DNA from 3 places in the Bradyrhizobium sp. 170 genome. Region 1 is predicted to be linked to each of the others. Evidence: predicted binding sites of a transcription regulator. Region 1 holds the regulator's gene; each other region holds the start of a gene.

The links. Region 1 encodes PhoB, which activates phosphate uptake and scavenging genes when phosphate is short. Its sites were predicted from a motif close to TGTCATNNANCTGTCAT; they were not measured.
Region 2: a site for PhoB is predicted at 1,906-1,922, ahead of IVB05_RS36095 (esterase-like activity of phytase family protein). Genes of this name have one in related genera too.
Region 3: a site for PhoB is predicted at 1,501-1,517, ahead of phnC (phosphonate ABC transporter ATP-binding protein). Genes of this name have one in related genera too.

The regions. Positions count from the first base shown of each region.
Region 1 covers NZ_CP064703.1:589,815-593,953, reverse strand. The annotation lists gene IVB05_RS02765 (aspartate aminotransferase family protein) at 1-41, opposite strand, end outside; gene IVB05_RS02760 (GcrA family cell cycle regulator) at 559-1,068, shown strand; gene phoB (phosphate regulon transcriptional regulator PhoB) at 1,272-1,976, opposite strand; gene phoU (phosphate signaling complex protein PhoU) at 2,050-2,766, opposite strand; gene pstB (phosphate ABC transporter ATP-binding protein PstB) at 2,778-3,599, opposite strand; gene pstA (phosphate ABC transporter permease PstA) at 3,596-4,139, opposite strand, start outside.
Region 2 covers NZ_CP064703.1:7,735,584-7,739,722, forward strand. The annotation lists gene IVB05_RS36085 (iron ABC transporter permease) at 1-1,058, shown strand, start outside; gene IVB05_RS36090 (heme ABC transporter ATP-binding protein) at 1,055-1,861, shown strand; gene IVB05_RS36095 (esterase-like activity of phytase family protein) at 1,970-3,322, shown strand; gene IVB05_RS36100 (mucoidy inhibitor MuiA family protein) at 3,476-4,139, opposite strand, start outside.
Region 3 covers NZ_CP064703.1:5,624,953-5,629,091, reverse strand. The annotation lists gene IVB05_RS26175 (alpha-D-ribose 1-methylphosphonate 5-triphosphate diphosphatase) at 1-765, opposite strand, end outside; gene IVB05_RS26170 (DapH/DapD/GlmU-related protein) at 762-1,427, opposite strand; gene phnC (phosphonate ABC transporter ATP-binding protein) at 1,621-2,436, shown strand; gene phnD (phosphonate ABC transporter substrate-binding protein) at 2,514-3,449, shown strand; gene phnE (phosphonate ABC transporter, permease protein PhnE) at 3,529-4,139, shown strand, end outside.

The sequences.
Region 1 (4,139 bases):
GCAAAGACGGGAAGCAGATGCGACGTGGCGCTATTGGTCATGGCGATCACAAAAGGTTTGCACTGAAGGTTTGAGACCCGCTTTCAAGACCTGCCGCGGAGCACACGCGTGCATTGGCGCGAACGCGGCAACGGCCGGTCTTGCGAAAACGAAACGTGCCGCCTCTTAAGGGCGGCACGTGAGAGGTATTCTATGTGGGCGGGGGGCGCTGTCAACACGCCACGAAGCCGCCTTTCCTGCACTGCAAGATAAGAAAATCCGTAAGATTGCGGTGTGGTGGAAAACACGCAGTGCAATGCCTAGATATCGGAACATGTGGACGCGCGGGCCCGGACTCTTGCGCCCGAGTCACGCCATATTGTAGCGTTTGGGCTGTCGGGTACGACATCTCGTGCGGCAGTTCTGATCCCTAGAGTCCATTTGTGCAGGCGTAGACGTTCGGGCGCGGTTTTCGCGCCCGGCGAGGGCTAAGGGATTCTGACCGCAGGGATTTTTTGAGACGAATGACGTCGCCAGCGCTGCCCTGATTGGCCGGCGCGATGCGAAGGGAAGAATGCGATGACGGTATTGACCTGGTCCGACGATCGCGTCGAGCAGCTGAAGAAGCTCTGGGAAGCCGGATTATCGGCCAGCCAGATCGCCGCGGAACTCGGAAATGTGACGCGAAACGCCGTGATCGGCAAAGTGCACCGGCTGGGCCTGTCCGGCCGCGCCAAGAGCCCCTCCTCGGCCGCCCCGCGGCAGCGCAAGGCGCGCCCGGCCCAGCAGATGATGCGGGTGTCGCGCCCGGTCTCGCGCGGCAACACCGCGCTCGCGCACGCCTTCGAGGTCGAGATGGAGCCGGATCCGATCGCCTTCGACAACGTGGTGCCGATGAGCCAGCGGCTGTCGCTGCTCGAACTGAACGAGGCCACCTGCCACTGGCCGGTCGGCGATCCCTCGAGCCCGGAATTCTTCTTCTGCGGCGGCAAGGCGCTTTCGGGCCTGCCCTATTGCGCGCATCACTCGCGCGTGGCGTATCAACCGGCCGCCGACCGGCGGAGGCAGGCGCCGAAGCCGACGCGGTAAGGGCGATCGTAAGTTACGCGGGAAATATCCGCCGTCGTCCCTGCGAACGCAGGGACCCATAACCGCAGGCGTTCGTGGTTATGTCACGCTGGAGCACCAGCGTATTACAACAATCGAGATTTGTGGTTATGGGTCCCCGCGCCCCGTGCGCAATTGCGCACTAGGCGGGGACGACGATGGAGTATGGGTGACGCGGTGGAGCGCTACGGCTCCACCTTCGCAAACCGGTCATCCAGCGCGTATCCCGCGCCGCGCACGGTGCGGATCGGGTCCTGCTCGCGGCCGGGATTGAGCAGTTTGCGCAGGCGGCCGATATGCACGTCGACGGTGCGCTCGTCGATATAGATGTCGCGGCCCCAGACGCTGTCGAGCAATTGCTCGCGGCTGAAGACGCGGCCGGGATGCTCCAGGAAAAATTCCAGCAAGCGATACTCGGTCGGGCCAAGATCGATCTGGCGGCCCGAGCGCGCGACGCGGCGCTTCTCGCGATCGAGTTCGATGTCGCCATAGGTGAGCACGGTGGCGAGCCGCTCGGGGCTTGCGCGCCGTAACAACCCCTTCACCCGCGCCAGCAGTTCCGGCACCGAGAACGGTTTTACGATGTAATCGTCGGCGCCGGTCGCAAGGCCTCGCACCCGCTCGCTCTCCTCGCCGCGTGCGGTGAGCATGATGATCGGCAACTGCTTGGTCTCCGGCCGGGCGCGCAGGCGGCGGCAGAGCTCGATGCCGGACAGTCCCGGCAACATCCAGTCGAGCACGACGAGATCGGGCACACGCTCCTTCAGCCGCGTATCCGCATCGTCGCCGCGGGCAACGGTTTCGACGTCATAGCCTTCGGCGTCGAGGTTGTAGCGCAGCAGCGTGGTCAGCGCTTCCTCGTCCTCGACCACCATAATGCGCGCGCTCATTCTGCTTTCGCCTCTTCTGTTTGACGCGTTTTCTTCACGCGAACCGGTCTCCACTTCGCTTGAAAACGCTTTATCAAGTGTTGGGTACGGCGGTAGCAAACGTCGTCATGTCGCCTTTCGGGCGCTTGTCGAGCATCTGCTGTCCCTCGATCATGTAGAACACGGTCTCGGCGATATTGGTGGCGTGGTCGCCGATCCGCTCGATGTTCTTGGCGCAGAACATCAAATGGATGCAGAACGAGATGTTGCGCGGATCTTCCATCATGTAGGTCAGGAGCTCGCGGAACAGCGAGGTGCAGATGGCGTCGACTTCCTCGTCGCCCTTCCACACCGCCATCGCCGCCGGCAGATCGTGCGCCGCATAGGCGTCCAGCACCGACTTGACCTGCGACTGCACGAGATCGGTCATGTGTTCGAGGCCGCGCATCAGCTTCAGCGGCTGGAAATCGTTCTCCAGCGCCGCGACGCGCTTGCCCATGTTCTTGGCGAGGTCGCCGATCCGCTCCAGATCGGTAGCGACCCGCATGGCGCCGACGATCTCGCGCAGATCGATCGCCATCGGCTGGCGCCGCGCGATGGTCAGCACCGCGCGTTCCTCGATCAAATGTTGCAGGCGGTCGATTTCGACGTCTGAATCGACGACGCGCTTGCCGAGGGCGACGTCGCGGCGGACAAGCGCATCGACGGATTCGGTGATCATGCGCTCAGCCAGGCCGCCCATCTCGGCGACGAGACGGGTCAGTTCCTGGAGATCGGTGTCAAATGCCTTGGCGGTGTGTTCGGATGCCATGTTTTATCTCCTCAACCGAACCGGCCGGTGATGTAGTCCTGGGTACGTCGATCGCTCGGCGAGGTGAAAATCTTGTTGGTGTCGTCGAACTCGATCAACTCGCCGAGATACATGAAGGCGGTCTTGTCCGAAACGCGGGCCGCCTGCTGCATGTTATGGGTGACGATGGCGATGGTGTAATCTTCCGCCAGTTCCTGGATCAGTTCCTCGATCTTGGCGGTCGAGATCGGGTCAAGGGCCGAACAGGGTTCGTCGAACAGGATCACCTCGGGCCGCACCGCCACGGTGCGGGCGATGCAGAGCCGCTGCTGCTGGCCGCCGGACAGCGACAGGCCGCTTGCATTGAGCTTGTCCTTGACCTCGTTCCACAGCGCACCGCCACGCAGCGCCTTTTCGACCCGGCCGTCCATCTCCGACTTGGAGATCTTCTCATAGAGGCGGATGCCGAAGGCGATGTTTTCGTAGATCGTCATCGGGAACGGCGTCGGCTTCTGGAACACCATGCCGACGCGGGCGCGCAGCAGGTTCAGATCGAGCTTGGAATCAAGGACGTTGGTCTGGTCGAGCATCAACTGGCCGGTCGCGCGTTGGCCGGGATAGAGGTCGTACATCCGGTTGAAGATCCGCAGCAGCGTGGACTTGCCGCAGCCGGACGGGCCGATGAAGGCGGTGACGCGGTTTGTGCCGAGCGTCAGGTTGATGTTCTTCAGCGCGTGATGCTCGCCATAGTAAAAATTCAGGCCGCGCGCGGTCACCTTGGGCGCGGCCTCGGGCAGCGCCACCTGCGGAACGGGCCCGCTCGCGGTACTCACGGATACGGAGAGATCGGTCATTTGGATGTCCTCTCGGCGCCAAGAATGCGCGCGCCAATATTCAGGGCAAGTACGGTGAGCGTGATCAAGAGCGCCCCGCTCCAGGCGAGCTGCTTCCAGTAGACATAGGGGCTCTGGACGAAGTTGTTGATGGTGACCGGCAGGTTCGCCATCGTCTTGGTCATATCGAGGCTGAAGAACTGGTTCGACAGCGCGGTGAACAGCAGCGGCGCGGTCTCGCCGGCGACGCGGGCGGTCGCCAGCAGGACGCCGGTGATCAGGCCCGACCGGGCCGCGCGATAGGCGATCCGCCGGATCACCAGCGAGCGCGGCAGGCCGAGCGCGGACGCCGCCTCGCGCAGCGGATTGGGCACCAGCCCGAGCATGTCCTCGGTGGTGCGGACCACCACCGGGATCACGATCACAGCGAGAGCCAGACAGCCGGCGAAGGCCGAGAAGCCGCCCATCGGCACCACGATGGCGCCGTAGATGAACAGGCCGATAATGATCGATGGCGCGCTGAGAAGAATATCGTTGATGAAGCGGATCACCGAGGTGAGC
Region 2 (4,139 bases), 2.0 Mb from region 1:
GCAGCGGATATGCATTGCGCCCGCCGGCTTCGCTGACCCTCATCTGCCTCCTCGCCGCGCTAGCCGGCGCGGCGCTGATCGCGCTCACGATGGGCGCCGCCGGCATTCCGCTGGCGCGGCTGCCGGCCGCGCTCGGCGTGTGGGGCGACGCCGCAGCGGGTCCGACGCTTGCGCGCGACCAGCTCGTGCTGTGGTCGATCAGGATTCCGCGGATCGCGGCGGCCGCGATGGTAGGCGCCCTGCTCGCCGCATCGGGGGCCATCATGCAGGGGCTGTTTCGCAACCCCCTCGCCGACCCCGCGCTGGTCGGCGTTTCCTCCGGCGGCGCACTGGCGGCAGCCGCCGCGATCGTGTTCACCGACAGCCAGATCGGCCAAGACTTGCGCTTCATGCAGCATCAATTGCTGCCGATCGCGGCGTTTGCGGGCTCGCTGGTCACGACGGTGATCCTCTATTCGATCGCGAGCCGCTCCGGGCGGACGTCGATCGCGATCTTCCTGCTGGCCGGCATTGCGATTGCCGCCATCGCCAATGCCGGCATCGGGCTTCTGGTGTTCATCGCCGACGACCGCCAGTTGCGCGACATCACGTTCTGGATGCTGGGCTCGCTGAGCGGCGCGACCTGGCCCAAGCTCGCCACGCTGGCGCCGGTACTGGGGCTCGCTTTGGTCGCCTGCGTCTCGATCGCGCGCGGCCTCGATGTCCTGGTGCTCGGCGAGGCCGAGGCGTTTCACAGCGGCGTCGACGTCGAGCGCCTGAAGCGGATTTCGATCGTGCTGGTGTCGGCGATGACGGGCGTTGCGGTTTCGGTCTGCGGCGTGGTCGGCTTTGTCGGCATCGTGGTGCCGCATCTGCTGCGTCTGGTAATCGGGCCGGCGCACCGGCTGCTGCTGCCAGCCTCGATGTTGTTGGGTGCGGTGCTGATGGTAGGCGCCGATACGTTGGCCCGCACCATCGTGGCGCCCGCGGAAATGCCGATCGGCATCCTGACGGCGGCGATCGGGGCACCGTTCTTCCTAGGCATGCTGCTGCGCCAGCGCGGGCTGGTTTCGCTATGACCGCCATTCTCGAAGCGCAGGCGATCTCGATGGTGGTCAGCGGCGCCACGCTGGTCGACGGCATCGATCTGCGCATCAAAGCCGGCGAGATGGTCGCGATCGTCGGCCCCAACGGCGCCGGAAAATCGACGCTGCTGCGAATGCTGTCCGGCGATCTCCGCCCGACACGCGGGCAGATCAGGCTGAAAGAGCGCGACATCCACCTCTATGCGCCGCGCCTCCTCGCCCATCACCGTGCAATGCTGTCGCAGCACGTCAACGTCACCTTCCCGTTCACGGTCGAGGAAATCGTCCATATGGGCGCCGGCGATAGCGGCCGCGCCGCCGCGCAGCGGCTGGTCGATACGGCGCTCGGCGAAGTCGATCTCGCGCATTTCGCTCACCGGCAATTGCCGACGCTCTCCGGCGGCGAACAGCAACGCGCGCATTTTGCCCGCGTGCTGGTGCAGCTTGCCTGCGGCGAAGAGCAGCACGGCCCGGGGATTCTGCTGCTGGACGAGCCGACCTCCAGCCTCGACATGCGTCACCAGATCGATCTGGTGGAAACGGCGCGGCGGCGCGCGCAGAACGGCACGGCCGTCATCGCCGTTCTGCACGATCTCAATCTGGCGATGCGCTTCGCCGACCGGATCGTGCTGCTGCACCGCGGCCGGCTCGCCGTCGACGGCGGTCGCGCTGACGCAATCACGGCCGAGACCATCCGCCGGATTTTTGAAGTCGACGTCACGATCGACTACACCGATCAGGGCGTGCCGTTCCTGCTGCCGCAAACCATGCGGCCGGCCGGCGCGCCGACGGCATAACGCCGCAAGGCTTATCCAACGGCGTTACAGGTTCTTCACAAAACTGTCAGCCAATTGTAACGGCCGCTCCGCAAGACACTCCGCATCGTCATTCACAGGAGATCCGCCATGCGCGTGTCATTGCTCTGCTCCGTCGCGTCTGTCTTTCTGGCCAGTGCCGCCTTTGCACAGGGCGAAGGCGAGTTTCCCGCCACGCTGAAGGGCCACGCCGTGCTGCCGGCGCAGAGCTTCATCGACGCGCCCGCCGATGCGCCTGATGATCTCAAGACGGCAGGCAAATACACCACCGGCCGCCGTGTCGATGCTGTCGGCAGCGTGATGGGCAAATCCTATGAGTGGCCGACCGGCGTATCGCTGCCGTTCAAGGGCCAGCCGCTACAGGGCCATTCCGGCATCAAGGTGATGCCGGACGGTTCGTTCTGGGTGCTCACCGACAACGGCATGGGCTCACGCTACAACTCGGCGGATTCGATGCTCTACCTCAACCGCCACAAGATCGACTGGGCGACCGGCAAGATCGATCGGCAGGAAACCATCTTCCTGCACGACCCCGACAAGAAAGTGCCGTTCCGCATCCTGCATGAAGACACGGCAAAACGTTATCTCACCGGCGCCGACTTCGACACTGAAGGATTTCAGATCGTCGGCGACACCTTCTGGATCGGCGATGAATTCGGCCCCTATGTGCTGAAGGCCGACAAGACCGGCAAGATCCTGGCCGTGTTCGAAACCACCGCCGATGGCAAGCCGGTACGCTCGCCCGACCATTGGTCGGTGCAGTCGCCGGCAGCACCAGGCGCGAGCTACACCACGGTCAATCTGCGCCGCTCCAAGGGTTATGAAGGCTTTGCCGCGTCGAAGGACGGAAAATTCCTCTACGGCCTGCTCGAAGGCCCGCTGTGGGACGCCGAGAAGAAGGACTTTGAAAAGATCGACGGCAAGGAAGCCTCGCGTATTCTCGAGTTCGACGTCGCCGCGGAGAAGTTTACCGGCCGCTACTGGACTTACGCCTTCGAGCAGAACGGCAACGCCATCGGCGACTTCAACATGATCGACGCCACAAGTGGCATGGTCATCGAGCGCGACAATGGCGAAGGCACCGCCGACAAGGCCTGCCCGCAAGGCCAGCGCGGCGAGAACTGCTTTGCTGATCTGGCCAAATTCAAGCGCGTCTACAAGATCGAACTGTCCGACGCCAATGCCGGAAGGCCGGTGCGCAAGGTCGCCTATATCGACCTGATGAAGATCAAGGATCCCGACAACAAGGCGCGCAAGCCGCTCAATGACGGCGTGCTGACCTTCCCGTTCTTCACCATCGAGAACGTCGACCGCGTCGACGAGACGCATATCATCGTCGGCAACGACAACAACCTGCCGTTCTCGTCGAGCCGCGAGCCGAACAAGGCGGATGACAATGAGTTTGTGCTGCTTGAGGTCAGCGAGTTTTTGAAGGCGAAGTGAGTTCGTTCGCCTCACCTGCCTCTACAGCGTCATCGCCCGGCTTGACCGGGCGCCCAGTACGCCGCGGCGCCTATTGTGTGTACACTTCGGCGCTGCGGAGTACTGGATGCCCCGCCTTCGCGGGGGCATGACGGAGAAGATGCTCAGCAAGCCCTACCCCGCCGGCACCATCACGACGCCCTTGTCCTTGGGCCAGCGTATCCGCCAGGCGAAGTTGATATCCTTGACCTCGCCTGCCTTCGCCTCAAAAGCCCATTCCAGCACGCCGCGTCTGTCGCGGATGTTGCTGGCGGTCGGCGGGGTCGTCGACGGCAACATCTCGACCAAGATGTCCTCGTTCTCGCTGACCGGCAACTGATCCTCGATCGCGATCCGGATCGGAAAATCGTGGCCGTTGCGCACGACCGTCTTGAACGCGCGCTCGTCGGTCTTCGACGTCGTCACGATCAGGCCGGCCGAGCCCTCGTTGCGCTTGAGAACGGTGCGTTCGATCTTGATCTTGTCGTCGGCGCCGAAGCCGAGCCGCACGGTTTCGTCCTTGCTCGCCGCGGCCATCAGCCCGCGGCCGACGAAGACACCGTCGCGATAGATCGAAACCCGGCCGGGCAGCAATGGCGCGTCCTCGGTCTGCTTGAAGCTGGCTTCCAGGAACGCGGTCGGATCCAGCAGCGGCGCCGCGCGCACGGCGAGATCGGGCGCGATGGTCGCGGTGGAAACGCGCAGGCTCTTGGCGCCTTCGCTGGCACTGAGGCTGACGCGGCCGGGAATCTTGAACACCACCTGGAAGCCGCTGACATCGGCCGTGGCCTGTTGCTCG
Region 3 (4,139 bases), 4.2 Mb from region 1:
GGTTTCCTCGTTGACTGGGAATTCGGCGATGGCAACGCTCTGCGCACGAAAGGCCTGCCGCATCGTCGGGCTTTCGTCGTCATGCGAGAGCATCCGGACATCAGCCGCGCGCGCCGTCTGCGCCAGCCGGGCGATCGAAGCCGGCACATCGTGGCTGCGGGTGACCACGCTTTGCACCAGGCGGTCGAACGCCTCATTGGTGAGCCCCGTGCGCTCGACCATTCGGCTGCGCTTCAGCGGTTTGGTGAGGCTCGCAACCGTCGAGTCCATGTGGTCGTTGAATGCGAACAGGTCGACGCGGCCTTCCGACAGCCAGTCGATGATTTCGCCTTCGGCGTCGAGATTGTAGGTCTCGTGGCGCAAATGGAAGCGGGTGTCGGCGGCGAGCTGTGGCCGCATCTGCTCGATCGCCTCCAGCAACTTTCGCGCATTGTCCGCGCTGCGCAGGCCAGGCTCCCACGACCAGGTCGTGGCGTGATAGACGGTCGTGATGCCGTTGCTGACCGCCTGCCGGTCGCTGTCGACCAGTGCGACGTCGATCGGAAAATCAACCCCGGGGCGCGGCATCATCTGCCGCTCGAAGGCATCGCCATGCAGGTCGACAATGCCCGGCAGCACAAGCAGTCCGTCGGCATCGATGCTGGGCGAGCTATGGCTGTTGTCCGTACCCACGGCAATGATCTCGCGGCCGCCAATCCGCAACGTGGTTTCGATGATTTCGTTGCCGAGCAGGGCCCGGCCACCTTCAATGAACAGTTCGGTCACGATGCAGCACTCTGGTTGAAACGGAGGCGGCCAGATGCGGCAGCGGCTTCGTACTTGTCGAGAAAGCTCTCGACGTCGAGCTTGCGGAAATCGGGCAGGGCGCGGCGAAGCGTCTCATGGTCCCAGTCCCACCACGCAAGCTCCGCAAGCCGTCCGGCAATGGATTCCGGAAACCGCCGCTTGATCGGCCGGGCCGGGTTACCTGCAACGATCGTATAGGCGGGGACGTCCTTGGTTACGATGGCGCCGGCAGCGACCACCGCGCCGGTGCCGATCGAACGGCCGGGCAGGATGACCGCGCCGTGGCCGATCCAGACGTCATGGCCGATATGGACGTGATGCCTGCGCCGCCATGCAAAGAATTCGGCATCGTCGCTCTCGCCCGGAAAATAGCTGCTGGCGCGATAGGTGAAATGCGCCTGCGAGGCCCGGTGCATCGGGTGATTGCCCGGGTTGATCCGCGTTATCGCCGCGATCGAACAGAATTTGCCGATCGTCGTGTAGGTGATCTGCGCGTCATTCACGACGTAGGAATAGTCGGCCATCGCGACTTCGAGCAGGATGGTCCGCGCGCCGACCTCGGTGTAGGCGCCAAACTGGCAGTCGCGCACCGATGCGGTGGGATCGACGGCCGGTTCAGTGGAAAGCATCTTGCCGGCCATCGGTGGTGTCCATCAGCAATCGAGGAAGGATCATTGGCGTGCGTTCGTCTTCGATGCGCTTGATGACAAGATCATGACAGATGCGTGACGCCAGCCAGCGCTGTGGACGAACGCCGCACCGCGGCATCCGTGTCACACAACTGTTAGATCGAGCCGTTAGCGATGCTGCACGACTGGAACTCTGGAGCAGTGCATGCTGGTGGTAGAAGGTTTGACGTGCCGGTTCGGCACCAAAGCCGCGGTGGATAACGCGTCATTCTCGATCGCGCCCGGCAGCTTCGTCGGAGTGATCGGCCGCTCCGGCGCCGGCAAGTCGACGCTGCTCCGGATGATCAACCGCCTCGCTGAACCGTCCGAAGGGCGCATTCTGTTTGAAGGCGTCGACGTGACCGCATTGCGCGGCAAAGATCTGCGGCAATGGCGTGCGCGCTCCGCGATGATCTTTCAACAGTTCAATCTGGTCGGCCGGCTCGACGTCCTGACCAATGTGCTGATGGGGCGGCTGGCGGAAATTCCGTCCTGGCGCTCGCTGACACAGCTCTGGCCGGAAGAGGACAGGGCGCTGGCGCTGTCAGCGCTGGACCAGTTCGATATGGCAGGGGTCGCCGCCCAGCGCGCCGACCAGCTTTCCGGCGGCCAGCAGCAGCGCGTCGCGATCGCGCGGGCGCTGGTGCAGGAGCCTGACATTATTCTTGCCGACGAGCCGATTGCTTCGCTCGACCCGCGCAACACGCGGATCGTGATGGACGCGCTGCTGCGCATCAACAAGCATTTCGGCATCACCGTCGTCTGCAACCTGCATTCGCTCGATCTGGCGCGAAGCTATTGCGACCGGCTGATCGGCATGGCGGCCGGTCGTGTGGTGTTCGACGGTGCGCCCGAGACGCTGACCGATCGCATCGCGCGCGAACTCTACGATCTCGAAGCCAACGACGTCATGGGCACCGCGCCCGCGCAGGTGCCGGACGGCGCGGCGGTGCCTGAACTCGGCACGGCTGCCGCAGCCTGAGTGTCATTTCTGTACAGGGTAGCCGGTTGCAAACCTGCAATCGGCGAACAGGCGTAACCACAACAAGAGGGCTCACCATGATCACTCGTCGTATCGTTCTGGCCGGCGCAGCCGCGCTGGCGTTCACCGCTTCCGCCTCGGCGCAGGACTGGAAGAGCAAATATCCGGAACTGACTTTTGCGGTGGTGCCGGCCGAAAACGCTTCGGGCGTGACCGAGCGCTGGACGCCGTTCGTGGCCTATTTGTCCAAGGAACTCGGCGTCAAGGTCACGCTGCGCATCGCCAATGACTATGCCGCCGTCATCGAAGGCCAGCGCGCCGGCAACATCCATATCGCAAGCTACGGCTCGGCATCGTTTGCCCGCGCCCGCCTGACCGGCGTCAAGACCGACGCCTTCGCCAACGACATCAATGCCGATGGCTCGACCGGCTATTACTCGGTGTTCTTCGTCAAGGCGTCGAGCCCCTACAAGAATATCGATCAACTGAAGGGCAAGAATCTCGGCCTGGTCGATCCGAACTCGACCTCGGGCAACAACGTGCCGCGCTTCGAGCTCGACAAGCTGGGTATCTCCGACGCTGACGGTTATTTCGGCAAGGTCGTTTTCACCGGCAGCCACGAGAACGCCATGCTGGCGCTGTCGCAGGGCACCGTCGAAGTCGCCGCCAATCAGTGGACCAACGACGGCGACTCGACGCTCGCCCAGATGCTGCACAAGGGCATGCTGAAGAATGCCGACGGGTCGCCGATGAAGAAGGACGACTTCCGGATCATCCACAAGTCGGCCCCGATCATCAACGGACCCTATGCCTGTAATTCGGACCTTCCGGCAGATCTGAAGGCGGCGATTGCCAAGGCGTTCACCGAAGCGCCGACCAAGGACAAGGCCGCGTTCGACCGCCTGTCCGACGGTCAGAAGAAAGGCTTCAACCCGGCAACCACCAAGGACTGGGACGGTACTATCGAGTTGATCAAGTTCGTCGATGCGTTGCGTAAGAAGAGGGCGTCCTGATCGATCGGTAGAAACAAATGAGGCCGGGTCCGCGTGGCCCGGCCTTTTTTTGAATTAGGGCCCCGGGCAGAACGCCTCAATGACATCAGCCGTATCCATCCTTCCAGGCGCGCAACTGGCCGTTCTCAACGCGGCCTATCGCGGGGCGGTGGCGCGCAAGCGGTTGCGGCTGGCGCTGGCGGCGGCGGCTTTTCTTGCAGCGCTTGTCGTCGCGGCGTTCGGCGCGGAAGTGAACCTGCGCACCCTGTTCACTTATTTCGGAAACTTCGTCAGCTATTTTGACCGCATTCTGACGCTGGAAGACGGCACCAGGGTGTGGAGCAATCCGGCCGAGTGGTTCTGGGGCTGGCGCAAATGGCTCTGGATGTTGGCCGAGACCATTCTGATCAGCTATGTCGGCACCATGATCGGGGCGGTGCTGGCCTTTGCACTGAACTTCTTCGCCGCCCAAAACACCTCGCCGGCGCGGTGGCTTCGTTTCGTCATTCGCCGCTTGCTGGAATTTGCCCGCACCGTTCCCGGCATCGTGTTCGCGCTGATCTTCGTCATCGCCTTCGGTCTCGGCCCGATGGCCGGCGTGCTGGCGATTGCGATTCATTCCACCGGGGCGCTTGGAAAGCTGTTTTCCGAGATTGTCGAAAATGCCGACATGAAGCCGGTCGAAGGCGTACGCTCGACCGGCGCAAGCTG